Regions from separate parts of the Corynebacterium sp. MSK044 genome, predicted to be linked through region 2. Evidence: predicted binding sites of a transcription regulator. Region 2 holds the regulator's gene; each other region holds the start of a gene.

Region 1 (9,848 bases), on a different contig from region 2:
CTTATTGATGCGACGATGACGCGACATAAAAAGAACAGTCCTTAAGGGGGTCAGGGGAAGATTTGGGTTTAGCTTGGGGAAGCAACCTAATGTAACAATACGATAAAGGTACGCCGAAGACCAGCACATTTTCAAACCGCGGAAGCGTGTCTCAAACAATTAAGGCTCCTCTCAGCCACAGGAATCACTCCCGTTACCAGCCCCCACAGGCGTACCTATTTCACACGCCAAAAATGTGATTGAAGGTCTCCCCCACCTCCGCAGCAAGGTCCTCCACGGCCATCCCGCGTACCTCCGCCACGACGTGTGCGGTGTGCCCAATCAATGCCGGCTCATTGCGCGCACCACGGAATGGCTCTGGGGTCATGTACGGCGCATCCGTTTCAATAAGTAGCTGCCCCGCAGGAGCCAACGCCGCCGCTTCACGCAGTTCATCATTCCGCTTGAAGGTCACATTCCCAGCAAAGGACAGGACGTAGCCGCGGTCGATCGCCTCACGCGCGACGCGGATAGGCGAAGAAAAACAGTGCAGCATAACGTGCCTTGGCTGCGGCGCATCCGCGAGAATCCGCATGATCTCCGCGTCGCCCTCGCGGTTGTGAATCATGAGGGCCTTGCCGGAATCAACAGCCAGCTGAATATGCCAGCGAAACGCCTCTTCCTGCACGTCAAGTGGCGCGGTCCGGTCCGGATCATGCTTAATCCAGTACGTATCAATGCCGGTCTCGCCGATAGCCACGCAGCGCTCATCAGCTGCCATCTGTGTCAACCGCTCGCGCGCAGCGTCGCCCAGCTCACCGGCACGAGTTGGGTGGATCGCGCATGCCGCAAAGACGCGGTCATTGAAGTGCGCAGCCTGCAGTGCCAATTCCGCCTCGTCGAGCCCGTCACCAACAGTGCAGATGCGCTCAACTCCAGCGTCCACAGCGCGCGCGACGATCGCATCCACTTCGTCCTTCGTTCGGGCGCGGGCGGAGGCGAGGTGCGTGTGCGCGTCGATAAGCCCAGCAATTCGCTGGGCTGGGACGGGGACGGGGCGCGGTTTCTTCTTCGACATGAATTCCAGCCTATCCTCGGGCGCATGACATTCCATGACATCGATGCCGCAACCCGCACCCAAATCGATCGCGACCTCGCTGAAGCCGCCGTCGCCGGAATCAACGGATCCATCAATGACATCGTCGCTTCCTTCGAAGAGACTTTGAGCGACTACCTCTCCCTCGACCCCGATCTACGCCGCAGCTATTCTCGCGGCGACGTTGCACGCATGTACGGCACTGCGCTCGGCGACGCATTCATTCGCGAGCACGGTTTCGAGTGGCAATTGCTTATCGACGCCTACGGCACCGACCTCGTTGTCACCTCCCCCGACCGGGAGATGTACACCGCACCCCTCGTTGTTGTGGACACCCGCTTTGAGGATGAGGAGACCGGGAAGCTGACTACGTTTATTGAGCAGTTTTTGGGTGAATAGCTTTTAGCACGATACTAGATTCGAACATCTTTTCGAGTTTGTTCGAGTAGTCCCGGTGGCGTGTCGCAGTGATGTGAAACTATGTTCGTACGAACTTAAAACACATTCACACAACACATCCACCGGGGGAACCATGACCCAACTAACTGACCGCCCACCAGAACCGCCACCACCTTCGCCAGGGCCAGCAGCGTTCTTTGCCACAGAGAACACCGACAACCTCGATGCCGTTGCCGGGATGGGCATGCGCGCAGCAATCCATGCGGTGTTCCACCACTACGCCACCACCGATGAGTTTGAAGGCTCCAAAGACCACGACACCGAACTCGCCCGCATGTGTTCCGCCACGGGCCTGTCCCTCACTGAGGTCCGCAATGCCGTCTACGCCTACCGCAGCCTCAAAGATCTCCCTATGTTGCGCGCCCTCCAAGAGGCCACACACCGCCTTGACCTCCGCCGTTTGAGGGCCATCGATCGTGCCATCAGTGTGCTCGGCGATACCCCTGACCCCGAAGTTTTCGCGGTACTGGACGCCCTCCTAGTCACGCTTTTCACCCCAACGAAGCCGAACCAGGCACTACCCGGCGCGAACACCATTACCACCCGCCTGAACAAGGCCATCGGTGACATGGATTCCTCCGTCGCCTTCGACCAAAAGAAGCGTGAGAAACGCGAACAAGGGCGCACCCTGTCGCCGGGTGGATGCGAAGTCACCTTCCACGATGGCTACTACCACGGCTGCTCGGGCATGACCATGATCGCGGATCATGCCACGGCGGCCTCCGTCAAGGCTTTCATAGGTGCGACCGCCAAAGAACTTGGCATCACTGACGATGAGGCCACGTTGCTCCTCCTCACCGGCAAGATATCCCCTGCCCCGACTGCCCGTGTCTACGGCTACGCTCCCAAGAACGCGGACGGCACCATCGATGAATCTGCCTCAGTGTTCATCCCCGGCCACGGTTTCACCACAGCCACCGGAACCGAGATGTTTCATTCTTTTGGGCCAAAACTTGTGGACATGGATGCCGCCGCCACACGTAGCGTCGCCGGCTACGTCCCACCCGCTGACATCGCAGCCTTCGTCCGCGGCCGTGACGGCACCTGCATCTACCCTGGCTGCGAACGCACTGCTTGGGAATGCCAGCTCGACCACCGCATCGCCTACGGCCTCGGCGGCACAACGACGGCGAGCAACCTGTACTGCCTGTGCCAGAAACACCACAACGTCAAAACCGATCGCAGGGCCTTCTACCTGGTAGACCCCACAACCGGCGACGTGGTGTGGCTCTTCTCCGACGGCACCTACGCGCTAGAAAACCCCACCGGCTTCATCAACAGTCAAGTCACCGAAACCACACCGCGCTGGAAACACACCATCGACGATGTGGAACGCCTCAAGCGCACCCGCTCCCGGTTCTTTGCCAAGTGCCACCGCGTGCTCGATGTTTTTGAGGAAAACTTTGACTACGAAGAATGCCTCAAATCACTATCGGCCCTTGAACGCGAATACGGGATGGAATTCCCTTTCCATCCCGTACCGTTCCCGGAAGAACCGGAGGCTGATTACTGAACTGGTGCCCACTCCGGACCAGTCTCGCCCAGTTCTGGGTCGAGCTTGGCGATGAGCGGCTGCGGCTTCTCGAGCTTGGTGCCCGGCGCCACATCGACACGGCCCCAGGTTGCCTGCTGGGTGGTGTAATCACCGGTGATCACTGGGTAGCTCTGCCCCTTCTCCGGAAGGTCCACACCGACGAGGTCCAGATCCTCATCGTCCGTGACCTCTTCCACGCGTGGGGTGGCGGCCCAGATACCGTCACGACCCAGAGTCTCATGGACCTTCTGCGCGGTGTGCGGGAGGAACGGGGTGAGCATGGCGTTGCAGTCCGAGACCACCTGCAGTGCAGTCCACAGCACGGTGGCAAGACGCTCGCGCTGGCTGTCATCCTTAGCCAGCTTCCACGGCTCCTGGTCAGCGATGTAGGCATTCGCCTCGCCGACGACGTGCATGATCTTGGTGATGGCAGCCTTGAAGTGGGCAAGTTCGAGATCCTTGCCCGCCTCAGCGAAGGTGCGCTCCGCCAAATCAAGAATGGCGCGATCAGCATCAGTGAGTGGGCCCGGAACGGGGACCTCACCGAAGTTCTTGTGCGCCATGGACACGGTGCGGTTGACCAGGTTGCCCCAGCCGTTCGCCAGCTCGTTGTTGATACGGCGGACGAACTCATCCCACGTGAAGTCCGTGTCGTTGTTCTCCGGGCCTGCGACCGCGATGAAGTAGCGCAGTGGATCTGGGCCGAACTCGGCCAGGAAATCCTTGACGTAAATGACAACGCCCTTGGAGGAGGAGAACTTCGATCCGGACATGGTGAGGAACTCGGAGGAAACAACCTCCGTGGGCAAGTTCAGGCGACCGTACTTGTGCTCTTCCCCGCCCTTGGAACCCAGTCCGGCGTAGCCCAGCAGCTCACCCGGCCAGATCTGGGAGTGGAAGGTGATGTTGTCCTTACCCATGAAGTAGAAGCCCGGGGTCTCCGGATCCTGCCAGAAGTCCTTCCACGCATCCGGGTTGCCGCTGCGTGCTGCCCATTCGATGGAGGCAGACAGGTAGCCGATGACGGCGTCGAACCAGACGTAGAGTTTCTTGCCGGGGTCATTCTCCCAGCCCTCAACTGGGACGGGAATGCCCCAGTCAATATCGCGGGTCATGGAACGCGGGCGCATGTCCTCCAACAGATTGAGGGAGAACTTGAGTACGTTCGGGCGCCAGTCTTCGCGGGCTTCGAGCCAGGTCTTCAACGCGTCGTGAAGCGCAGGAAGGTCGAGCATGAAGTGCTCGGTCTCCACAAACTCGGGGGTTTCGCCGTTGATCTTGGACACCGGGTTGATCAGGTCCACTGGGTCAAGCTGGTTACCGCAGTTATCGCACTGGTCGCCGCGGGCGTCGGTGGCACCACACAGCGGACAGGTGCCCTCGATGTAGCGATCCGGCAAGGTGCGGCCGGTGGACGGGGAGATTGCACCCTTGGTGGTCTCCTTGATCATGTAGCCGTTGGCGTACAGGCCCTTGAACAGCTCCTGCACCACCGCGTAGTGGTTACGAGTAGTGGTGCGGGTGAATAGGTCGTAGGACAGGCCCAAGCCAGCGAGGTCCTCGACGATCTGGCGGTTATAACGATCCGCCAGCTCCTTGACGGTCACGCCCTCCTTGTCCGCCTGGACGAGCAGCGGGGTGCCGTGCTCGTCGGTGCCGGAGACCATGAGCACGTTGTTGCCCACCATGCGCTGGTAGCGGGCGAAGACGTCGGATGGGACACCGAAACCGGCCACGTGACCGATGTGGCGTGGGCCGTTAGCGTACGGCCATGCCACGCAGACGAGAACGTTTTTTTGCATGGTTCTACCTTACGTCCACGCCCTCGGGATTGACGTTTACCCCCGCTTGTCCAGTGCAGCGTCATACAGGTCGCCGACCTTTACTCCGGCTGATTTGGCCACTTCCTTCACAGCGTCTTTCAATCGCATCCCGGAATCAACCTTGACTAGGACTGCCTCTACAAGGTCTTCTTCATCGGCGGGAACCGGGGTGGAGTCCGCGCCATCGATGACAACGGTGATCTCCCCGCGCAGGCCATCGGCGGCCCACTCCGCGAGTTCAGCCAGGCTGCCACGGCGCACTTCTTCATAGGTTTTGGTTAACTCACGGCACACTGCTACTCGGCGTTCCGCGCCCAACACCTCAGCCGCGTGCGCCAAGGTCACGCCAATGCGGTGGGGGGACTCAAAGAAGCAGATCGCGCGCTTCTCCCCTTTCAGGGATTCCAGCCAGGTGGTACGAGCACCGGATTTGCGGGGCGCAAAGCCATCGAAGATGAAGCGTCCAACCCCCAAGCCAGACAGAGCCAGAGCAGTTGTCACCGCAGAAGGACCCGGCAAACACGTCACGCGAACGCCCGCATCATGCGCGACGGACACGATCGAGTGACCAGGGTCAGATACAAGTGGCATGCCCGCGTCGGAGATGACCAGGACAAGGCCGGAGCGGGCGACGCGGATAAGTTCCTGAGCTCGCTGTTCCTCATTGTGATCAAAATTGGAAACGACCTTGCCACGAATCTCCGCACCGAGCGCTGCGGCGAGTGCGCGGGCCCGGCGCGTGTCCTCGGCAGCGATGACGTCGGCACGCTCAAGTGCCTCCACGAGACGCGGTGACGCATCACGGATATTGCCCAGCGGAGTGGCGGCCACAACAATGCCCGTGGCAACAAGCGAATCATCCATGGCAACAAGCTTAAGGGTGGACAGTAAGATCACCAGCGTGAGTTCTGCTGTGAAGACCCCCGCGCCCACCGCTCCCGTCACTGTGCCGTGGACGCGGCGGGACACGATCACCACCGTCGTGATTGGTGTGATCGCGCTGTTCACACGATTTGTGGGCCTGACCATGGCCGATTCCAAGGGCACCCCTGTCTTCGACGAGAAGCACTACGCGCCACAAGCCTGGGACATCAAGCTATCCTGGTTCAACCCGGTTCTGGGCGGTATTGAATCCAACCCTGGCTACGGCTTGGTTGTGCACCCGCCGTTGGGCAAGCAGTTGGCGGCTATCGGTGAGGCAATTTTCGGCTACACCCCGCTGGGATGGCGAGTTATCGCTGCACTCTTCGGCGCGGCAGTCGTGGTGTTCACCATGTTGCTCGCCCGTCGCCTGTCACAATCCTGGCTGGTTGGTTTGTTCGCGGGCATCCTCGCGCTTGTGGACGGCGTCTTGCTGGTCATCGGCCGCTTCGGCATGCTCGACGTGTTCATCCTCTTGCCTATCGTCATGGCGGCGTGGACCCTGGCGGGTGACATGCGGCAAGTCCACCAGCGTCTGCATGACGCATACGTAAGCGGACGTCTTGCCGAATCTGGGCCCTTCGGCCCCCGCCTGGGCTTCCGCTGGTGGCGTTTTGCCACGGGCGTGCTGCTGGGCTTGGCGCTGTCCGTGAAGTGGTCCGGCCTGTACTACATCGCGTTCTTTGGTTTGCTGTCCTCTTTCTACGACCTGTGGCTGCGCCACCGCTACGGGGTGGCCAAGCCGGTTGCGGGCACGCTGCTGCGGGATGTCCCTTCGGCACTCGCCTCCATCGTGCTCATCCCGGCTGTGCTGTATGTCTGGTCCTGGCGCGCATGGTTCGCGTCAGAGACCTCCGTATATAGGCACTCGCTTTCGGACGGCACCATCGAAGGCTCCGACTGGTCCTGGCTCACCCAACTGCCGGAGCCGGTCGCCGGCTGGTTCTACTACCACTTCTCGGTCCTGCGCTTCCACTCCGAACTGACCAGCTCCGGCGGCCACTCCCACCCGTGGGATTCCAAGCCGTGGTCCTGGCTCGTGGCCTCTCGACCGATCCTTTATTACTCCTCCACCGGCATCGAGTGCGCCGGCGGCCAGGAATGTCGCCGGATGATCTACCTCTTTGGCACACCGGCTATCTGGTGGCTCACCGTACCCATCCTGTTGTGGGCGATCTGGGTGTGGATCTCCCGCGGTGACCGTCGCGTCATCCTGCCCCTCATTGGTTTCGCCGCCGGCTTCCTGCCGTGGCTGGCTGCGTTTGACCGTCAGATGTACTTCTTCTACGCCGCTCCACTGGTGCCTTTCACCATCGTGCTCATCGCGCTGGCACTGGGGAATCTCTCCCAACGTGGCAAGCCACTGCCACAGTTACGGAAGCTCGCCGGCTACGCCATGACGTCGGGGCAACTCGCAGTAGTGAGTTACCTCGCCGTGGCCGTGGGCATGTTCCTGTACTTCTCCCCGATCCTCTACGGTTTTGTCATCCCAGACAGCTACTACTCGCAGATCATGTGGCTGCCGAGCTGGAAATAGTTGGAAATAGCTGGAAGTAATTACTGCGGCTGCGCACTAAGCGTGCGTAACGGGTTGGAGGGCCCGCGATCCGCAACCCACATGAACACGAGGGCAGCGCAGGTGAACAAGAGCATGCCCAGATGCAACCACTGTGCGGGAGCTGCGCCCGAAACAGCATCCAACACTGCAAAGCCCACAGTGAAACCAAACATGGCTCCCACGATGAGCAGAACACCCGGGATCTGATTGGGCTTCCACGCCACCAGTAGGAGTGCTGCCGCGATGCCAATGCGAACGGCAGCTGCACCGATGAGCAGGCTAGCCACATCCGGATCTATTTCCGCTGCGCCAGACCCAACGACGAGTTGGCCCGCCCATACGATGTACAAAACGGCCAAGATAGCGAGAATCACGCGGCCAATGCTCAACCCCAGAAGGCGACGCGAGGCCAATTTGTGGAATTCTGTTTCCACTCCGGCATAGATCACGTCGGAGAGGTCCTCCGGCGGCGCCATTGACCCATCAGCTTCGACGAAGCTCAGGGAACGAGACAACGCCAAGGAGCGCTCCCAGAAGGAAGAACACTCAGGGCAATGGTCCAGGTGTGCATCGATGACGGTGTTGTCTAGGCCGGTGTCTTCGCCGTCGATACGCGCTGAGAGCGCGGCTTGTACTTCTGCGTGACTAATCATCAATCAGCACCTTGTCCAAGCTCGCGCGGCCCGCCCCGAACACGACGATGAGAAGTAGGAGCAGCGCGAGCACCAGTGGGTATTCCACGCCACCTTTCTCAGCGAAGAACCCCGCGTCCATGTGCACGAAGTACCCGCCAGCCGCCACGAGCAACGCCAAGACCATGGCCACGATGGTGGTGAGCAGCCCAATAATCAGCAGTGCCCCACCGACGAGTTCCAGGGATCCAGCAGTGTATGCCGCCAGTTTCGGTTGAGGCACTCCCGCTTGCGTGAATTTCTCCGCAGTACGTGTCATCCCGTCGCCCACCCAATGTTGGTACCCCCGCGCAATGAAAATTACACCCAGGGCAAAACGTGCGATGAGCAGCGCAGCATCGCGCACAGCGGGGGTATTCATAAAAACTAGCCTACAACGTGGAACCGAATGGGCCCCCACAGCAGTCTAAGTAAGTATGACACTTTCTTACTTTGATCAAGACACCGTACAAGACACCAAACAACAGTCCCTCACCCGACAGATCACCCCACTGGTTCAGGAATACTTCGATACAGAATGGGGCAACCCAATTACGACGGAAAAGGAGATGTTTGAGCTCCTCGGCCTCGAAGCTTTCGTCGTGGGTTTGAGCTGGGATTTGATTTTGCGCAAACGTGAAGCGCTGCGTCGCGCAATTTTCAGCCACAGCATCGAGACCATCGCCGGGTGGGGTGAGGCGGAGGTTGAAGCATTGCTTATCGACGCCTCGGTGATCCGCAACCGCCGCAAAATCAACGCCGTGATCACCAATGCCCGTGCTGCGCTGACGCTACGGGAAGAAGGGACAGACCTGGCGGAATTTTTATGGTCCTTTAATCCCATGCCCCGATCAGTGGAGGACACCAAACAGTTGGTGGCGGCACTGAAGGAGCGGGGCTTCACCATGCTGGGGCCAGTGACAGTGTTTGCGTTGTTGCAATGCACCGGCATCGTGCCAGCAGCTACTTCTTAGTTACTTTTTAGCGGTCACCCACACGTCGATTTCGGCGGTGATGGGTTCGACCCCTGCATCGTCAACAAGCTGGCAGTCGATGGTGACCAGCTGGCCGCCGGTCTCACGAGTAATGGTGGAAAAGTCCGGGAAGTCTGCGGTTGCAGTGACGGTCAGACCGCCGGTGGACTTCTTCGGGTAATCCGCACGCATGCCACGCGGGATCCAACGGTGCGTGTCCGGAACGGTGACCTCACACAGCAGGCCCATGGCTGCTTCCGCGCCGTTCAAACCGGCAATGACGTGGAAGGTGCCAATGTGGTTCTGCACACCCCACCACTTGCCCAGACGCACAACGCAACGGCCGGGAACAGCTTCCTTCACGCGTGGCATGACAGTGCGAAAGTACGGGGCCTTCACCATATACAAAGCGGAAAACAGTCCCCGCTTGATGGGGGTATCGCTGAACTTCTTCCACAGAAGGGCGGTTGGGCCCGGGTCGTTGTTGGTCGCGGTTGGCTCAACGCTTGGGGTCGTATCGGTTTGAGTCATACCCCGTGATGTTACTGGCTTAAGCGCTCTCGCGGACGCGATCGGGGCCGTGGACATCAAAGTCATCGCCAGAGAACTCCGGCAGGTTGGCAAAGTCCACGCTCTCATCATCCAGTTCCACGATCACAGCACCGGGGCGACGCATGTGGGCGGGCAGCGGTGCATCCTCATCCGAGGACACGACGCCCAGGCGGGCACGACGCAGCTGGCGCAGACGACGCTCACGCAGAGCACGCTCCTGGTTGACCAAGCTGCGCACGGCAGCCATGTACCAGACCAGCAGGGCACCGACAGCGAGCGGA
Region 2 (9,848 bases):
GCGGCCGATTCCTCCGAAGCCGCCTTCCCCGACAAATGGCGCCAGGGCAGCATTAACTATGAGCTCCAGTACAAGTTTGAGCCTGGTGATCCATTCGACGGAGTCACCGTACTTGTTCCTGTCCCCCTGTTGGCCGGACTGGAAGACACGGATTTTGATTGGCTCGTTCCTGGCCTGCGCGCAGAACTTGTGACTGAGCTCATCCGCTCCCTGCCCAAGGCGTTGCGTAAGACGGTGGTCCCAGCGCCCGAATTCGCTGCACGCGCAATGGAGAAGCTCATCCCGTTTGAGGCGCCATTGACGGAGCAGCTCGCGGAAATCCTGCGCTCGTTCGGCGGCCACGGCATCAACGCAACCGACTTCCACCCCGAAGCGTTGCCAGCGCATTTGAAGATGACTTTTGCTTCTGTCGATCGACGTGGCACGATCACCGACCACGACAAGAGCCTGGCGGAACTCAAGAAACGTCGCTCGGGCCAAATCACTTCGTCGGTGGCAAAGGCGACAAAGAAAGCGGAAACGGATGCCGCCAAAGAGTGGACAGCCGACACCCTCGGCGCGGTGCCCGAAACTGTGACCACGGACATTGAAGGCAATAACGTTGATGCTTTCCCTGCCTTGGAAGCAACCAAGGACGGCGTGCGCGTCAAGGTATTCCCCACTAAAGCTGCTGCCGATGCCTCGATGGTCACGGCCACACTGGCCATGCTCATGCGCCAGATCTCCGTATCCCCAACGCAGATGACCAAAGGCCTTCCACTACGCCAACGCGTTGCCGTGGATAAATATCCCCACGGTGGTGCCACTGGGCTCGTCGAAGATGCACGCATCGCCGCCATCCGTGATCTGATGTTTACCCACGGCGGACCGGTGCGCACACCTGAGGAATTCGATGCCTTACTTAACAAGGTGAAACCCGAGGTTCCTGGTGCCGTGCGACGTGCTGTCGTCGGCATCGCAGGCGGTGTCGCCGAATACATCAACATCGCAGCTGAACTGAACAAGTGGAGTGGCCCAGCCATTGATGACATTAAGGCTCAAATGGCCTTCCTGTTACCAAAAAACGCCATCACCATCCACGGCATGGAACATCTGCAGCACCTGCCGCGCTATTTGTCCGCAGTACAGATGCGCCTGGATGAGATGAACCACGATCCTGACAGGGATGCGGACCGCCAAGCCGTGATCGATGACGTCAAGGCGTATCTTGATGCCAAGCTCGCTCGCCTACCCAAGGGGGCAGAAAGATCAAAGCCAGTCAAAGAGATTCTCTGGCGCATCGAGGAACTACGCGTCAGTCTTTTCGCGCAGCGTCTGGGCACATCCAAACCGGTGAGCCCACGGAGGATTGAAAAGATGGTAGATAAGCTCTAAAGCTCATCAATGCCGCGATCGCGGCGACGCATCAGCCGGATCTCCGATTCGAAATCATCGGCACTTTCGAAAGACTTGTATACCGACGCGAAGCGCAGGTAAGCCACCTCATCGAGCGCCCGCAGGGGCTCCAGGATGGCAAGACCAATGTCATTGGAAAGAACTTGTGAGCTGCCTTGTGCACGCACAATCTCTTCCACCTCTTGGGCAAGACGTTTCAGGGCATCATCTGAAACATCACGGCCCTGGCACGCGCGACGCACACCAACAATCAGCTTGTCTCTATCAAAGGGCTCACTGACACCATTTCGTTTGACCACAGTGAGGATGGCTTTTTCAACCGTGGTGAACCGGCCCCCACACGCGGTGCACTCACGTCGACGACGAATAGCAGAACCCGCGTCTACGAGACGTGAGTCCGAGACACGGGAATGATCGTTATGGCAGAAAGGGCAATGCACAGGAGAGGATTCTACTCTCTCCGTGCACGTCATATCTAGCTGCTACGCAGCTGCACCGGCCTAGCGGGCACTTATGCTGGCAACCACATCATTCGTTGCCGCAGCAGCCGGATCGATCTCCCCACCGGAGAAAGCACCCCCGAGTGCAGAGCCAATGAAAAGGCTAAGGCCCAACAGAATGCCCATGGCAATAGTGCCACGCTTTTCACGGCGATCTTCAATGTTTTCGAAAGCCCCCGCAGTGTCAGCAGCAGCCCGGTAGCGGGTTAGACTTTCCTTTCGATCAGACTCTCCCAACGTTCGAACATTGGCAACATGTTGGCGCCGAGCACGGGTGTCGTTGATGTCCCATACATCCGCCGGCTGGACGGTGCGGCGAAGATCGTTACGTACAATATCAGCGCTGTGAGGTCGTGCGATAGAGATTGTCATGATGGTTCCTTTCTGTTCTGCCTACGATTCTACGAACCGGTGAGACATGTTCGATTAACTGCTTCGCTCAACTGTTCGATAGCTTCTATGTTCGATTTATAGCAACTGGAGAAAACTTTGTCCACACGTAGCGGAAAAATATCGAACAAATTTGCTTACTCGTGGTAGAAACGAGAAGTGAGGGAACTCATTAGAAACAAACAAGACTCTTGCAAAGGCACCCATCAAGGAAGGACAACAAGACATGGCCAAGAAAGAAGACAAGAAGCCAGACGTTAAAACTTTGACTGACCGCCAGCGCCGCATCCTGGAAGTTATCCAGGACGCTGTAGTGTTGCGTGGCTATCCGCCAAGCATCCGAGAGATCGGCGATGCTGCAGGACTTCAGTCCACATCGTCTGTGGCCTACCAGCTCAAAGAGCTTGAGAAGAAGGGCTTTTTGCGCCGTGACCCGAACAAGCCTCGTGCAGTGGACCTGCGCCACCTCCCCCACACCGGGCGGAAACCAAACAAGAAGGATACAAACGTTCCGGAAGAGGCAGCCGCACCGCGATACATCCCCGTGGTTGGCCAGATCGCCGCTGGCAATCCCATCCTGGCGGAAGAGAATGTCACAGAGTACTTCCCTCTCCCATCAGAACTCGTCGGCGACGGCGACCTGTACCTGCTTCAAGTCGTAGGCGAGTCCATGCGTGACGCCGGCATCTTGGATGGAGATTGGGTTGCAGTGCGCACTCAGCCAGTCGCGGAGGAAGGCCAATTCGTCGCTGCACTCATCGACGGTGAGGCAACGGTGAAGGAGTTCCACAAGGACTCCACCGGCGTGTGGCTGCTTCCCCACAATGATGCTTTTTCACCCATCAAGGGCGACGAAGCAGAAATCATGGGCTTGGTCGTCTCTGTTTTCCGCAAGCTCTAACCCACCCTCACGGGGGTGAAACGGGCTCAGGCAGAACTAACCGGGCCCCGTTTTCACTTCACGCGTACATAATGAGGATTTGTTAGCATCCCCCGCATTCAAGGAAGTCCCATGTACGCCGAGGAGCGTCGCCGCCAGATCGCATCAATGACCGCAGTTGAAGGCCGCGTGAACGTCACGGAATTGTCTGAGCGTTTTGATGTCACTGCTGAAACTATCCGCCGGGACCTCGCGGCCCTTGACCGCGACGGTGTGGTGCAGCGTGTCCACGGTGGTGCCGTGTCGACCCAGTCCTACCTCACTGCCGAGTTCCCCCTTCAAACCCGCTATCGTTCGGCAGCCACAGCTAAATCCGCCATCGCTCGGGCCGCATTAGATTTTCTGCCCGCGCCTGGCGGTTCGGTTTTCCTTGACTCTGGCACGACGATTAACACACTTGCCGGGTTGATCAAGGACCGGCCTGAAGCACCTTCTTTGTCATTCGTTACCAACTCACTGCCGATCGCTCTCGACCTGTCGAGCCTGGGCACCCTTGATGTCCAACTGCTTGGCGGGACTGTTCGTACGATTACACAGGCTGTCGTCGGTGATACTGCTTTGCGCACTTTGGCTCTTTTGCGCGCGGACGTAGCTTTCATTGGTACTAATGCGTTAACGGTAGACCACGGCCTTTCCACCGCGGACGCACAAGAAGCGGCGGTGAAATCCGCGATGGTCACTAACACCCGTAAGGTCGTGGTGTTGTGCGACTCCTCAAAGCTGGGCACGGATTACCTTGTGAGCTTCGCGCCCCTTGATTCCATCGATGTGGTGATCACCGACTCTGATGCACCGGCGTCCTACGTGGATGAGCTAACAGAACGTGGCATCAACGTCATCCAAGCAGGTTAAGGCGGACCAGAAACAACTAGCCCGTCCGTCGCATGGGTTTAACCCCGGTTCTAGCACGCCGTAGATACGGCATCGGGCATACTCGGGCAGAGGAGTTTTCTCGCTCCACCCCACCTACGACTTTGAGGGGTCAGCCGCCCGTGATTTTTACTTTCACGCCGAATCCAAGCGTTGATGTCACCTTCACCGTGGACAACTTCACCGCCGGTGAAGTCATCCGCGTGCGCGCCCGTTCCCGTGAACCCGGTGGCAAAGGAATCAATGTTGCCCACACGGTTCTAAAAGCTGGAGAATCCACGCTGGCATTGGCTCCAGCACATGAAACTGATCCTTTTGTTGCCCTTGCCCATAAGGCAGCGATCCCTCTTCACACCATTGCGGTGGAGGGACATGTGCGCGCAAACTCGACGATTACTGACGCTGCTGGGGTAACCACCAAGCTCAATGAACAAGGCGCACGCTTAACACCGGCAACCATCGCTGCTCTCGAAGAAGCGGTAGCAACCCATGCACCTAAGGCAAACGCGGTCGTCCTCGCTGGTTCTTTACCGCCAGGCGCTCCTCGCGATTGGTACTCCACGTTGGTAGCTATCGTGCGCAGAGCTAATCCGGATGCGCTCATCGCGGTGGATACCTCGGATGAACCATTGATTGCATTGGGTGAAGGTCTGGAGGACTCCACGCCGGACATTATTAAGCCAAACGGTTACGAGTTGGGGCAGCTCGCAGGTGTTGATGGGCAAACACTCGAAGACGCAGCGGCGCGAGGGGATCTAGCCGCCGTCGTGGAGGTCGCCCAGTCCGTCGTGTCCCGTGGCGTGCCCGAACTCCTCGTCACCTTTGGTGGTGCGGGTGCATGCTTGGTCACATCTCGTGGCGCGTGGGTTGCCACTCCCCCGCCAGCACACGTTCGTTCCACGGTGGGCGCGGGTGATAGCGCGTTGGCTGGCTACGTTCTTGCACGGATGCGCGGGCAAGATTATCCGGAAGCACTCCGCCATTCCGTGGCTTATGGCACCGCTGCTGCCTCTAACCCAGGCACTGCCATCCCCACCCCGGATGACTTGGATCTGGCACGAACTGTTGTGTCAGTCTTCCCCAGCCACGATGGGAAGTAATCCACGATGAGCAGCTCTACTATCTCGACTGAACTGGTGGCGCTGGATGCGGATTTCGGCAGCACACCGGCGGACGTTATTGGTCACCTAACCGAGATCGTTGCCACTGCCGGCCGCACCGATAAACCGGACGTTTTGGCCAATGCCGCCATCACCCGCGAAACACGAGCGGGCACCGGTGTAAACGGCCGAGTAGCTATTCCCCATTGCCGCACTGCTGCTGTCACGGAACCTACACTCGCCTTTGCCCGTCTTTCGCACCCCGTGGACTTCGCTGGGCCTGACGGTGACGCGGACCTCGTCTTTCTCATTGTCGCCCCAGAAGGCGGTAACAAAGCTCACCTGCAGATTCTGTCCAAGCTAGCTCGGGCACTTGTTCGTGGGGAGTTCACTGAAACACTCCGTCATGCGCAAACCCGCGAGGACGTTGTAAACGTTGTCAATGAGGTACTCAGCGCAGAGGTGAAGAAGGCAGGGATGCGCGGAGCTGCTGCTAAACCTAGAAAGCGCATCGTTGCTGTGACCTCGTGCGCGACAGGCATTGCGCACACGTACATGGCGGCGGATGCACTCGAACACGCTGCACGTGGCCGCGATGATGTGGAGCTGCGCGTTGAAGCACAAGGGTCTTCGGGCAGGAGACCTGTCACCCCAGAGTTCATTGCCAATGCGGACGCCGTGATTTTTGCCCACGATGTTGCCATCCACGAGCCCGAACGCTTCGCCGAAAAACCACTAGTCAATGTCTCAGTCAAGCGCGGTATCAATGACCCGAACGCCTTGATCGATGAGGCAATCGCGGCGGCAAGTAACCCACATGCACCTCGAGTGTCAGCTACCAACACTCACACTGCACCAGCCGGAACGGGTTGGCTCAAACGCATCCAGCAAGCCATCCTGACTGGTGTTTCCTACATGGTGCCCTTCGTTGCGGCCGGAGGTCTCTTACTCGCACTCGGCTTCCTCATCGGTGGCTACGATGTAGCCCACGGCTGGCACGTCATTCCGGTCACTTACTCACCCACAAACTTGCCGGGCCATGAAGTGCTTATCGACGGCAACCTCACCGCCTTCACCCACTCCGGCTGGGCCCTCTACCTCGGCGCGATTTTCTTCGCCATTGGACAAATGGGCATGCAATTCGTCGTGGCTGCTTTATCCGGCTACATCGCTTACGGGCTCGCGGGCCGCCCCGGTATCGCACCTGGTTTTATCGGCGGGGCGATCTCCATCATGCTGGGTGCTGGCTTCATCGGCGGGTTGGTCACTGGTGTCTTAGCTGGTGCTCTTGCTCACTGGATCGGCTCATGGACAGTACCTCGCTGGCTCGCATCACTCATGCCGGTGGCAGTCATTCCGCTGCTGGCTTCCCTTGGTGTTGGCTTGGTGATGTTCCTGCTCCTCGGCCGCCCTTTGGGCGACATCATGGCAGCTTTGCAAGGCTGGCTGAATTCCATGACGGGATCATCCGCGATTTTGCTGGGCATCATCATCGGTCTCATGATGTGCTTCGACCTCGGTGGTCCAGTAAACAAGGCGGCGTATCTCTTTGGCACCGCTGGCCTCTCCGCGGGCACAGATGCCGCCTTTGAAATCATGGCCGCGGTGATGATCTCCGGGATGGTGCCACCGATCGCTCTATCTGTTGCGACGTTCCTGCGTGCACAGCTCTTCACTTCAGCAGAACAACAAACAGGCAAATCTGCATGGCTTCTAGGGCTGTCCTTTGTGTCGGAAGGTGCGATTCCTTTTGCCGCTGCAGATCCGTTGCGCGTGATTCCGTCGATGATGCTCGGCGGTGCTGCCGCAGGAGCCACTTCCATGGCGCTCGGTGTTGGTGCGCGTGCACCACACGGCGGCATTTTTGTCATCTTCGCTTATGAGCCGTGGTGGGGCATGTTCATCGCGCTTGCCGTGGGCGTTGCTGTGGGTGCCGTCGCGGTGCTCGCCACAAAAGGGCTGTGGCACAGAAAACCAGCTGCCTGAACCCAAAGTTTCTCTACGATGGGGAAACTGAACCCCTACCTCATCTTCGAAAGGACAACCACATGGCATCCAAAACCGTGACTGTTGGTTCCACAGTTGGCCTGCATGCTCGCCCCGCAACCTTGATTGCCGAAGCAGCTGGCGGGTATGAGGAGGAGATCATTCTCACTTTGGTGGGTGGGGATGAAGGGGATGAAACCGATGCGGCATCCGCCCTCATGATCATGGCCATGGGAGCCGAACACGGCGATGATGTCACGGTCACATCCGATAATGCGGCAGCCGTGGAACAGATCGCCGTGCTGATCGCCTCAAATCTTGACGAGGACTAGGCGCACCACAGTTTCCTACCTAAGCGACCTGCAGGGGGCCTAGGTGCGCGGAACCTCAAGCTCCTGTGGTTCTTCCTCCGGCAGCAGGTGGCCTTCACCGAAGGTGCGGTAGGCCCACTGCATGACTGGGTAGAGCACGATGATGCCAATGGAGCCCAGCGCAATGCCTTCGAGGGTGACGTTGCCCACCTCGAAGGTGAGGTTGCCAATACCCACGATGAGCGCCACTGCAGCTGTGGTGAGGTTGATCGGGTTGGAGAAGTCAACCTTGTTGTCCTGCCAGATACGCACGCCAAGCATGCCGATGAGTCCATACAGCACCAGGCAGGCGCCACCCAGGACACCGGCGGGAATGGTGAAGATGAGCGCACCGAATTTCGGGATGAACGCGAGCAGGATGGCAAAGCCAGCAGCAACCCAGTAGGCGGCGGTGGAGTACACGCGGGTAGCGGCCATCACACCGATGTTCTCCGCATAGGTGGTGGTACCAGAACCACCGAATCCACCAGCCAGGGTGGTGGCCAGACCGTCACCGATCAAGGCGGGGCCGGCAAGGTCGTCGAGATCACGCTGGGTCATCTCCGCAACCGCCTTCACGTGGCCCACGTTCTCAGCGATGAGTACAACCAGCACCGGCAGGGTGACCAAAATGGCGGACAGGTGGAGTTCCGGGGTGTGGAACTGCGGTAGGCCAATCCAAGGTGCAGCAGCGATGGTCGCACCGGCGTCCTCTGCGAGATTGCCGGTTACAGCAGCAAAAACCCAGCCGGTAACAACACCAAAGAGGATGGACAAACGCGCAGCCATGCCACGGAAGCAGGCGGTTGCTATCAGAATGGCAAACAACGTAACCAAACCAACTACCGGTTGGGTCTGGGTATTCGCCACCGCGGTGGGCGCCAGGTTGAGGCCGATTAAGGCCACGATTGCACCGGTGACTACCGGTGGCATGACAGCATCGATGACGCGCTTGCCTGCCCAGGAGACAATCACACCCACAGCCACCAGCGCGAGACCAGTAACAAAGATGCCACCGAGCTGCGCACCGATGCCGTGCTGCTGCGAAGCAGTCAACGGCGCGATGAACGCAAAGGAGGAACCGAGGTAGCTAGGCAGACGATTCCGCGTGAGAAGCAAGAAGATGATGGTGCCCAGACCCGAAAACAGCAGGGTCGTGTTCACCGGGAAACCTGTCAACGTGGGGACCAGCAAGGTGGCACCAAACATGGCCACCACATGCTGCATGCCAATACCAACAGTGCGCGACCAACTCAGTCGCTCATCGGGGGCCACAACGCCACCCGGCTTAATGTGTTTACCGTCGCCGTGGAGGGACCACGACACACTTTTCAGAAATGAGCTCACTCGCTAGAAACTAGCACCGGTGCTGTCCACAGCGAATTCGGCGTACTGCTGGGCGAGGATGCGGGGCAAGCGGACGTCGATAAGCGTGCCCTGCTCTTCATATTCTTCGGAGAGCACCGTGCCCTCCTCATGCACCCGCGACACGATGTCACCGCGTGTGTACGGGACGAGCAGCTTCACGTGCGCGTCAAGAGTGTTGAGGAACATCTCAATGCGGCCCTCAAGCTCACTGATCCCTTCACCGGTGTGCGCGGACACAAACACGACCTGGTGCTTCGAATCCGCAAAAGCATGGCGTAGCTCAGCCAAAATCACCGGATCCGCCTGATCAATCTTGTTCACCACAATGATTTCTGGCGGGATGTCCTCCCCTGTTTCCCGGGTGATCTCCGCGAGCACCTCATTGACAGCCTTGATCTGTTTCAACGGGAAGGGGTCAGAACCGTCGACCACGTGCAGCATCAGGTCCGCACCGGCAACTTCCTCAAGCGTGGACTTGAACGCCTCAACCAACTGCGTAGGCAGGTGACGCACGAAGCCCACCGTGTCAGTGAGCACCACTGTGCGACCATCCGCAAGTTCCGCACGACGGGTGGACGGATCCAGGGTGGCAAACAAGGCGTCTTCCACCAGCACACCCGCATTCGTCATTGCGTTGATCAACGAGGACTTACCAGCGTTGGTGTAACCGGCAATAGCAATCTTGGGAATCGTCGACCGCTGCCGTTGCGCACGTTTCACGTCGCGGGCCGTTTTCATCCCCGCGAGCTCCCGGCGCAGTTTGGCCATCTCCGTGCGCAGGCGGCGACGATCCGCCTCAATCCGGGTCTCACCCGGACCACGCAGACCCACACCACCATTGGAGCCCGCACGTCCGCCGGCCTGGCGCGACAGGTTGCCACCCCAACCACGGGTGCGGGTGTACAGGTACTCCATCTGCGCGAGACTGACCTGCGCCTTGCCCTCCTTC
Region 3 (9,848 bases), on a different contig from region 2:
AGAGGCTCTCCGCCACGTCCTGCTCAATCGAGTTGGTTTCCCAACAGCCCGAGAAAAATCGCGCCTTGAGAGAAGCCATCTTCGCCGGCGAACGCTTCGACCCCATGGCGCGACGCAACGAGTCTGCCTCTGCCCCGCTGAAACCGGCGGCGTCGACAGCAATTTGCATGAGCTGCTCCTGGAACAGCGGGATCCCCAGGGTTTTACCCAGGGAACGCTCCAGCACCGGATGGTCGTACGTGACCGGTTCCCGGCCGTCGCGGCGCCGCAGATACGGGTGGACGGATCCGCCCTGGATCGGGCCCGGTCTGATCAGGGCCACTTCCACCACCAAGTCAAAGAAGCAGCGCGGTTTCAGCCGCGGCAGGGTGTTCATCTGAGCGCGGGATTCCACTTGGAAAACGCCGACGGCGTCGGCGCGGGAGAGCATTGAGTACACGGCGGCGTCGTCAAGCGAAAGCTCCCATAGGCGCACCTCGCGGCCGGTGGTTTCGCGCACGAGGTCAATCATGTGGTGCAGCGCTTCGAGCATGCCCAGGCCCAGCAGATCGAACTTGACTAGGCCGGCGGCGGCGCAATCGTCCTTGTCCCACTGCACGACCGAGCGGCCTTCCATGCGTGCCCACTCCACGGGGACAACGTCGGCGATGGGGCGGTCGCAGATCACCATGCCACCAGAATGAATGCCCAGGTGGCGTGGTTGCCCTTTGAGTTGCGCAGCCAAGGACTCAACACGCGGTGGGGGCGAGGCCAGGCCCTTCGACCACGCATCCGCCGCGCCCTGCGGGTAGCCGAGCGCACGGGCGGCGTCACGCACCGCGCCCTTCGTGCGGTACGTGATCACGTTGGCCACCTGCGCAGCATTGTCCCGGCCGTAGGTGCGGTAGACGTACTGGATAACTTCTTCGCGGCGGCCGGACTCAATATCAATGTCAATATCCGGCGGGCCGTCGCGGTCTGGTGAGAGGAAACGCTCAAACAGCAGCTGCGCGCCGATCGGTTCCACGTTGGTGATGCCAAGCGCAAAGCACACCGCCGAATTCGCCGCCGAGCCGCGCCCCTGACACAAGATGTTGGACTCGTGGCAGAAATCCACCAGGTCATTGACAATGAGGAAGTAACCAGGAAAACCAAGTTGCTCGATGACGCGCAGTTCGCGCTCAATCTGCGCGAGAGCTTGTTCTTGCAGGTCAGCAGACCGCGTGGCGTAGCGTTCACGGCCGCGTTCGGCCACGAGGTGGGTCAGCCAGCTCATCTCATCGTGTCCCTCGGGCGTGGGGCATTGCGGCAGTTCAGGCGCCACCAGGTCGAGGGTGAAGGCGCATTCTTCTGCGAGTTTCACGGTCTCCGCGATCATGGCAGCGCCGTCAGGCACCATCGCCGCGAGTTGCTCGCCCGAGCGCAACCACGGCGCACCCATCGGATGCAGGTCCGCGTATGCTGCGCCGATTGCTTCTCGACGCCCCAACGCCCTCTTCGCCCCCGCCACCCTCGCCCCATCCCGCGTGGCTGCCCCCGGGGCGGCGGTGAGAATTTCCCGCAGACCGGGCGGGCCGGCAGCGCGCAGGATGGCGTGGTGGTCCGCGTCTTCGGGCAGCATCGTCGCCTCGTACTCCTTGACCACGTTGGTGGTACCGAAGCATTCCACGAGCTCATCGAGTCGGTCTGCCCACCGCCAGCCCGCCAACACGATGCAGGTCCCGGCGAGTTCTTTGGCAATCGTCGGGAGCGATGGATAGTGCACCACGCCCTTCTCCCCCGAGGCCATGTGCGCCCCCGCCATGAGGTGCGATAGGCGCCGGTATCCCTCCGCGCCGCGAGCAAGCATCGGCAGTGGCGCGTGAGTCAGGCCGAGCTCTGCCCCAAATACCGTAGGCAGCCCTACCTCCGCGGCGGCTTCGGCGAATTTCACGGCGCCATAGAAACCATCACGGTCCAGCAGACCAAGGGCACTCAAGCCGAGTTCGTGGGCGCGGGCTACCAACTCCTCAGGTTCGCTAGCACCTCCGGTATCGCTGAGGAAACTGTAGGTGGACACGGCGTGGAGTTCTGCGAAGGGAATCGCCGCGGTGCCACGCGGGCCGGCCAGAGGACGCTTGACCGACCGTTCCAGCCGGTCAACCGGCACAACGGCGGCCCCGGGGCGGCCGGAGAGGATGCGTTCCAGCTGCGCCCAGGACAATGCTCTGCCACCATTGAATCGCACGCAACTATCGTACGCATATTCGATGCCGTGAACCGAACGGACGTTTGATTATATTCGCTAAGAAACTCCAAACGGGATCGGAACTAGACTAAGCGGTACACACGGTGATAGATTTTCCCAGACACTTCAACCCCTACTAAGAAAGTGCAGGACGCGACATGCGCCTCAACCGTGTTATCGCAACCGCCGCGGCTTCCATTCTGGCAGCTACTGGCCTCGTTGCATGCTCCTCTGACTCCACTGACAACGCTGCTCCGAAGGACGGCGAGAACCAGGTCGTGCGCATCGGTACGACCGACTCTGACCAGAAGGCTTGGTCTGTATTCCTTGACAAGGCCAAGGAAGCTGGCATCGACCTGGAGCTGGTTCCTTTCACCGAGTACACCCCGGTGAACCCAGCACTGGCTGAGGGTCAGCTTGACCTGAACAAGTTCCAACACATCCTGTACCTGGCTCAGTACAAGGCTTCTTCTGGCAAGGACCTGCGCATCATCGGTTCCGCTGAGATCAACACCCTGGGCCTGTTCTGGAAGGACCACGATTCCCTCGACGGCATCGAGGGCGAGAAGGTTGCTATCCCGAACGACCCGTCCAACCAGGGCCGCGCGATCAACGTGCTCGTCCAGGCTGGCCTGGTCACGGTGAAGGAGGGCACTGACCCGCTGAACCCGACCCCGGCTGACATTGACAAGGATGCTTCCAAGGTTGAGGTCACCCCGGTTGATGCTTCCCAGACGCCGACTGCCTACAACCAGGGCGACCCGGCGATCATCAACAACAACTGGCTCTCCCGCGCTGGTATCGACGCATCCACTGCTGTCGCTTCCGACGACCCGAACTCTGAGCTGGCTGAGCCGTACATCAACATCTTCGCTGTTCGCGCAGAGGACATTGATAACCCGACCTACGACAAGCTCGTTGAGCTCTGGCAGACCCCTGAGGTTACCGAGGCTCTGAATGAGGACTCCAATGGCACCGCCGTCCAGGTGAACAAGTCCAAGGAGGACCTGAACAAGATCCTCGACCGTCTCGTCGAAGACGCAAAGAACGAGAAGTAAACCTCTATGTCTCGTACTGGCACCCGGATCGAATTCCGGGACGTAAACAAGGTCTTCCGCTCGAAGAAGGGCACGGATGTTGTCGCGCTTGACAGCGTCAGCCTGACGGTTGAGCCGGGGGAGATCCTGGGCGTGATCGGTTACTCGGGTGCCGGCAAGTCCACCCTGGTCCGCATGATCAACGGGCTGGACACCCCGACATCGGGGCAGATTTTGCTGGATGGAACGGACATCGTGGGTATGCCCGCGAAGCAGATGCGTACCGCGCGCCGTTCCATCGGCATGATTTTCCAACAGTTCAACCTGTTCAGCTCGCTCAATGCGGCGGGCAATATTGAGTACCCGCTCAAGATGACCGAGATGAGCAAGGCTGAACGCAAAGCCCGCGTGGCGGAACTGCTCGACTTCGTTGGCCTGTCCGACCGCGGCTCGAACTATCCGGAGCAGCTTTCCGGCGGCCAGAAGCAAAGGGTGGGCATCGCTCGTGCGCTCGCCACAAGCCCTTCGCTTTTGCTTGCCGACGAAGCCACCTCCGCCCTCGACCCCGAAACCACCCAAGAAGTCCTTGACCTGCTGAAGAAGGTCAACGAACAGACCGGCATCACCATCGTGGTGATCACCCACGAGATGGATGTCATCCGGGCCATCGCCGACAAGGTCGCTGTGATGGAAAATGGCAAGGTTGTGGAGCATGGCTCCGTCTACGAGGTCTTCTCCAACCCACAGACGGATGTGTCCAAGAGGTTTGTGGCGACGTCGCTGAGGAATACTCCGTCGAAAAGCGAAGAGCGCGAGCTGCTCCACGCGGGAGAGGGCCGCCTGTTCACCGTGGACCTCACCGCGAACTCCGGCTTCTTCTCCGCGGCCGCGAAACTGCAGGAAGAAGGAGTGGGACTCGACGTTGTGCATGGTTCCGTGACCACGCTGCAAGATCATTCTTTCGGCAAGATGACCGTCCGCCTCACCGGCGAGGATTCTGCTATCGACGAGTTCTACCGCACGATGCAATCCACCACGCACATCCATGAAATCACCGGCACGCAAGGAGATGTGGCCTAAATGATCGAAACACTTCTTGCAGCCGGCGTTGACTGGGACCGCCTCGGCCCCACCTACTGGCAGGCGCTGCTAGACACGCTGTTCATGGTGACCATCACCATGCTTGTCGGCGGGTTCTTCGGCATGCTCCTGGGCCTGTTCCTCTACACCACCCGCGCGGGCGGTGTGCTGCAGAGCCGGCCGATCTACTGGGTGCTGAACATCCTGGTGAACTTCTTCCGGCCCATCCCGTTCATCATCATGATCGCGATGCTCTACTCCGTCACCCTCGCGGTGGTGGACACGACGATTGGCCGTGAAGCCGCGACATTTGTCATGTGCGTGACCGCGACGTTTACCGTGGCGCGCATCGTGGAACAGAACCTCGTGGCCATTGACCCAGGCGTCATCGAAGCGGCCCGCGCGATGGGTGCCGGCCCGTGGCGCATCATCCGCACCGTGATCATCCCGGAGGCCCTCGGCCCGCTGATTCTGGGCTACACCTTCATCTTCATCGCGGTGATCGACATGTCCGCCATGGCCGGCTACATCGGCGGCGGCGGCCTGGGTGACTTCGCCATCGTCTACGGCTACCGCGCGTACCAGCCTGCGGTGACGTGGGTGGCTGTGATCACCATCGTGATCATCGTGCAGCTGGCCCAGCTTCTGGGCAACTGGCTCTCGGCGAAGGTGATGCGCCGCTAGCCGGGGTGCTAGGTAGGTTGGGCCCCATGAAGGTTGCAGTTTTTGACTTCGACGGGACCCTCCACCACCCCGACGGCGGCATCTCCGCCGCCGACATTTCCGCACTACGTGCCTGGCGTGAAGCCGGGCACGTTGCCATTTGTGCCACCGGTAGATCCCGCAGCAAACTCCGTCGCGGGCTCGCTGGTGCTGAGGGGCTCTTTGACTTCCACGTCCTATCCAACGGCAGCGCTGCCACCACCGCGGATGATCAGCTGCTGTACTCCCACCCGGTGCCCAACCATGTGCTCGGCGAGGCGGTCGCACGCTTTGGCACCACCCCGGGTCTGGCGGTGTGCGGCACGACGTGGGGCGACCATGATGCGATCTTCGCGGACACCACCGCCAGCAACACCAGCGGTAACCTAGGAACTGGGTACGAGCTCATCTCAGGATTCACCACTATGAGCGCCGCCGGCATCCCTGCGCATGACTTCGCCCTGCTGGTCTTCTGGCTCCCCAGCGGCGCGGCGACAACTCCAGGGAACACGGCGGAGATCGTCGCGTGGGCGGCGGCCCACCCCGAAGTCAACTACGCCCGCAACGCCAACTTCATCGACGTCATGGCGCCGGGACGAAACAAAGCAGCCGGGATCAACGACGTTCTAGCGCACCTCGGCCGGGACCGCTCCGAGGTGGAGCTATACACCTTCGGGGATTCCTGGAACGACCTGCCCATGCACGCCATCGCCGACGTCTCGCACAGCTTCCCCTACTCCCCCGCCGACGTGCAGGCCGCCACCAACCACGTTGTGGACTCCGTGGGCGAAACACTGCTTAGTTACTTATCCGCGCACTCCAGCGAATCCACCCGCCAATAGCGCCCCTGCTTCGGCTCATCACCGCACGAGGAGATCACGCCGGAGGCGGCGTGGGTGGAGAGGGTGACGTTGAAGGTACGGGTGGCGTCGACAAGCACAATGCGTGCATGATCCTCGCTGACCTCTTCTGACGCGACGGAGAACTGCCCGTAGGAGACATCCTTGCCTTCGCGCTGAAGGTGCGCAGCAACCGCGACTTCCGCCGCCTGCGCGGGCGGCGACATCAAGCCGCTCCCACGGTTGCCCGGCACGAAATACTGCGCGCGCATCGCCGCAGCCAACATCGCCTCCGTCGCCTCCAGGTTCATGCGGCCGAAACTGTAGCCCCACGGCAACAGCAGCAGCGCCGGAGCGAAACGATGCCCCTTCACGTGCGAGGTCTCCCACACCACATCGCCTGTGCTCTTGAACGGGTAGCGGCGCTCCAGCTCCGCCACCAGCGGGCGACCCTTCACCGCGCAGCACCTGTCACGCTTCGCATGCGTGCACACGAGAAGCAACGGGTTGATGCGCGCCTGGCCACCGTTAAGCCCCGGGCCCGACAAATCAAGATCCAGGATCGCCTCCGGGCCATCAACATGCAGCACTTCCGTCAGCCCGATGTCGGAGAACACCAAGTACAGGTGATGCGACTCAATCACGCGCCCCTCACGCGTTGGGTGGCGGATGAGCTGGAGCGACGCATTGTACTTCTTCAGATGCGCCTTAAGCTTCGCGGTGAGTTCCGCGCCGAAGGTATCGCCGTCCAGGACGTCGTGGCTCCATGGGCCCGGCTCTTCGAAAAGGACATAGACTGTGGCCTGTTTTGCCGTCCCCGGAAGCGGCTCGACCTCAACGTCGGAGCACAAAGTGAAGGAATCGGCAGGCATGGCACTAAGGGTAACCTATCTTCGCCGGGAGCTGTAGTGTGTACAACAGTTTGGTCTCAATCTGCGGATTGAGGCGATTTTATTTTTGTGTCTTCACGGTTGTTATTAGGGTAATTCGCATGACTGCACCCAAGCTCGCATGCGCCGTTGCGTTAAGCACGGCCGCTTTTGTGCTCGCTGGGTGCACGCTTGAAACCACGCCTAGTGCCCAACGCGGCGACCTCGTCGCCGGCACCGGTGGCGCGGTGAGCACCATGTCGCCGGAAGAACGCGAACCGTTGGGGTCTGTAGATTCCTCCCCGAAGACCACCCGCCCAACGGCCCCGGCTCGCCTCGCAGTGACTGATATTGAGGCGAAGGCTCACGGCGATTTCGACCGCGTGGTTATCACGTTGCATGGGGACGGTGAACCCGGCTGGTTCACGGATTACGTTTCTTCCCCTGCCGTGGGGTCCACCGGGCAGCCACTGAAAGTGAAGGGGTCGACGTTCCTCAACGTCTTCATTGACGGCACTGTGTTCCCGTCCGATGTCGGTGCCGATGCCACCGCCCCTGAACGCGTCGGCAGTACCGGCGAATCCGGTGCGGTAGCTGAGGTGGTCAACGCCGGCACGTCCGCGGGACGTACGCAGATTGTGGTGGGCATGAACTCCCGAAGCCCCTACAGCGTGGTGACGGTGCAGAATCCCACGCGCATCATCATCGACATCAGCCGCTAGGCGCACCTAGGTGTACATCGCCTCGATCCGCCATTGCTGCTGTGACCAGACAAGGAGCCATCCCACCGGTTTTTCATCGTGTGGGGAGCACCCCACGACTTGAAGGCGAGCAACTTTGTGGGGTGTGTCTTCCCACCATCCGCCATCCACGGGCCATGGTCCGGCCCAGCCGGTGATGAGGTACTTGTTGTCACCCCAGCTCAAGGCATAAGGCTGGGAAGTGAGCAGCGCTTCCGCGGTCACGCCGATGGGGGTGGCCTGCGCGTCAATCATTTTGACCCGTGAGGCTGGGTGGTTGAGCCCACCACCGATCCGCGCTGGGAGTGGCTGCGGGATCGCACCAGGCCACGTGGCGTTACTGCCCTCAGGGCCACGCTCCCCAAAAGGAACGAGGGCAACGCGTTCCACCACCCCACGCCCACCGATTAGTCGCGGCTGCACCACCGCATCAATCCCGAGCTGTGACTGGACGCGCTCCGCAACACGACGCACCTGATCACCTCCCGCAGCAGGTCCCGCGGCAGACTCGCTCCCCCATAACTGCCCTGCCAAGTCCGGCTGCGCCACCTCCAGTGGTTCAAGGATCAGGGAGGTGATTGCCCCGGCACCGCCGTGCGTCAACCACCCATCGAGCTGCCAGCGCACTCGGTCCGCTGTGGCTTCTTCCGTCAAGGCTTCGCGGGTACGCCAGGTACGCTCCACGACTTCCCCGCCGTCTACGTCCGCTTTCACTTTGAGGCGAAGGCAGTTCAGACCAGCAGCTGCAAGACGTTCGTGCAGGCTCGCTGCCAATGCGCGGGCGGCGAAGGCTGCAGCATCAACGCGGTCGATCGGGTCTTCTGGTGTCACCGATACGCTCAGATCCGCCGTAGGGATCTCCGGCGCCACCCGCCGATCCGGCGCCGCACGCGCAATGCGATGACAATGCAGCCCTGCCCGCCCAAAGCGGGTGGATACGGCAGTGGAGGGCAGCGCGGCGAGCTCCCCAAGCGTGCCCACCCCCAGCTGCCCCAGGGCGGCGACGGTGTCTGCGTCTGCCCCCAAACTCGTCTCCGCGACCAGCATGCGCAGGGGGACCCTGGCCAGAAAAGTCGCTGACCCACCCGGTGGCACCACCGCGGAGGCACGGGCTGCGATGACGGCGGTGGCGATCTCGTCGGCCACACCGGTGAGGGGGTCGATGCCGGGGCTGGATGCGGCGTCGATAAGCATTTCGGTAGCTTTTTCCTCGCTCCCGTGGAAGGTGCCTGCGGCGGCGATATCCACAACGACGAGCCCTGGACGCAGGACCTCCACCGACGCGGCAACATCATCGAAACTCGCGGCGAGCGCAGCAAACATGCGGCCATCCCGGTCCGGATTATCCTCCACGACCGTCAGATCCGGACACACGGACTGCGCATGACGCACCTTCATCCCGCGACGAATACCCAGCTTGCGCGCCTCTTGCGAGACCACTTTGATGCGATGATGCGCACCGATCGCGAGCGGCTCCGCCAGCTCATCCCCCGCCTCGAGCCGCGCTGCCTGGATCGGCCAATCCGGAAACCACACGGCCGCCACGCGCATCTACCGCACCACCCGCAAGGCAGGGGCCTGGGCTTCACCCACCGTGACCACGGTCGAAGCCGGACGGGCGTTCTTCTGCGTGACCCGTACCCGCAGATCCATCCCCATGATGCGGCCGGTGCCGCGGCCGATGCCGTGGAAGCCCATCACCTCCCCCGTCAACGCAAGGGCCGGCGACGGCGCCGTCGCGCCGACCAACATGAGCGCGGCATGGCCCTTGCGCAGCTTCCCCAGCAGCGGCCGGGCCCGCACCGGCGACAGCTCCAACACGACCGGGGACCGAAACACCACCAGGTCAAGCCCTTCCACCAGCACCCCGGCCACCCCGAGCGGATCCACCCCGGGGTCCGGCACCGCGATGATGCGCTCCAGGCTCGGCGCAGGCAGTGCGGCGTAGGATAGCTCCGACCACCCCACCACACCCGCGTGTCCACCAGCAGCGGTGACGTGGCGCAGCATTTCCACCACCAGCCCAGGCGTGTCGCTCACGTGTGTGACTGCGCGCCGCGGGAGACCACCAGGCAGGACGGCATCCAAAGCACTACCGACGGACAGAAGGTCAACGTCCTGGACTACCCTTTCTTCCTGCGCGCCCCCTCCCATCTGCGAAATCTGGGCGCGAAGCTGCGCGATTTGTTCCGCGCGCGAGGAAGCAAGCGGCATGGCAGCCAGGCCAACCTTACGAACACTTGTTCCACTCACGCGGATTATTATGCTCCGCGCAAGCAACACGGTCAATCCCCGTGGCCGAACAGGCTTTCTAGTCCAGTGAGCGCTGCGACGCCCACCGCGTCAGCTGGTACCGGTTCGAGGTTTGCGTCTTG

What was found. Region 2 encodes LexA, which represses DNA repair genes until DNA is damaged. Its sites were predicted from a motif close to CGAACANNTGTTCG; they were not measured.
Region 1: a site for LexA is predicted at 1,496-1,509, ahead of QP994_RS04640 (HNH endonuclease signature motif containing protein). Genes of this name have one in related genera too.
Region 3: a site for LexA is predicted at 2,240-2,253, ahead of QP994_RS04235 (error-prone DNA polymerase). Genes of this name have one in related genera too.

The regions. Positions count from the first base shown of each region.
Region 1 is NZ_JASPJJ010000005.1:41,038-50,885, reverse strand. Features, by position in the region: gene QP994_RS04655 (resuscitation-promoting factor) at 1-27, opposite strand, end outside; gene QP994_RS04650 (TatD family hydrolase) at 221-1,057, opposite strand; gene QP994_RS04645 (DUF3806 domain-containing protein) at 1,082-1,474, shown strand; gene QP994_RS04640 (HNH endonuclease signature motif containing protein) at 1,608-3,047, shown strand; gene metG (methionine--tRNA ligase) at 3,041-4,870, opposite strand; gene rsmI (16S rRNA (cytidine(1402)-2'-O)-methyltransferase) at 4,907-5,755, opposite strand; gene pmt (protein O-mannosyltransferase) at 5,646-7,349, shown strand; gene QP994_RS04620 (zf-HC2 domain-containing protein) at 7,370-8,023, opposite strand; gene QP994_RS04615 (DoxX family protein) at 8,016-8,423, opposite strand; gene QP994_RS04610 (DNA-3-methyladenine glycosylase I) at 8,479-9,015, shown strand; gene QP994_RS04605 (hotdog fold domain-containing protein) at 9,016-9,546, opposite strand; gene sepX (divisome protein SepX/GlpR) at 9,566-9,848, opposite strand, start outside.
Region 2 is NZ_JASPJJ010000006.1:62,621-72,468, reverse strand. Features, by position in the region: gene hrpA (ATP-dependent RNA helicase HrpA) at 1-1,374, shown strand, start outside; gene nrdR (transcriptional regulator NrdR) at 1,371-1,835, opposite strand; gene QP994_RS05440 (hypothetical protein) at 1,896-2,267, opposite strand; gene lexA (transcriptional repressor LexA) at 2,512-3,186, shown strand; gene sugR (transcriptional regulator SugR) at 3,298-4,077, shown strand; gene QP994_RS05425 (1-phosphofructokinase family hexose kinase) at 4,218-5,195, shown strand; gene QP994_RS05420 (PTS fructose transporter subunit IIABC) at 5,202-7,181, shown strand; gene QP994_RS05415 (HPr family phosphocarrier protein) at 7,244-7,513, shown strand; gene QP994_RS05410 (uracil-xanthine permease family protein) at 7,553-8,866, opposite strand; gene hflX (GTPase HflX) at 8,882-9,848, opposite strand, start outside.
Region 3 is NZ_JASPJJ010000004.1:119,127-128,974, reverse strand. Features, by position in the region: gene QP994_RS04235 (error-prone DNA polymerase) at 1-2,206, opposite strand, end outside; gene QP994_RS04230 (MetQ/NlpA family ABC transporter substrate-binding protein) at 2,365-3,264, shown strand; gene QP994_RS04225 (methionine ABC transporter ATP-binding protein) at 3,271-4,323, shown strand; gene QP994_RS04220 (methionine ABC transporter permease) at 4,324-5,007, shown strand; gene QP994_RS04215 (HAD family hydrolase) at 5,034-5,867, shown strand; gene QP994_RS04210 (sucrase ferredoxin) at 5,828-6,736, opposite strand; gene QP994_RS04205 (AMIN-like domain-containing (lipo)protein) at 6,856-7,455, shown strand; gene QP994_RS04200 (Y-family DNA polymerase) at 7,462-9,024, opposite strand; gene imuA' (DnaE2-dependent mutagenesis accessory factor ImuA') at 9,025-9,726, opposite strand; gene QP994_RS04190 (response regulator transcription factor) at 9,785-9,848, opposite strand, start outside.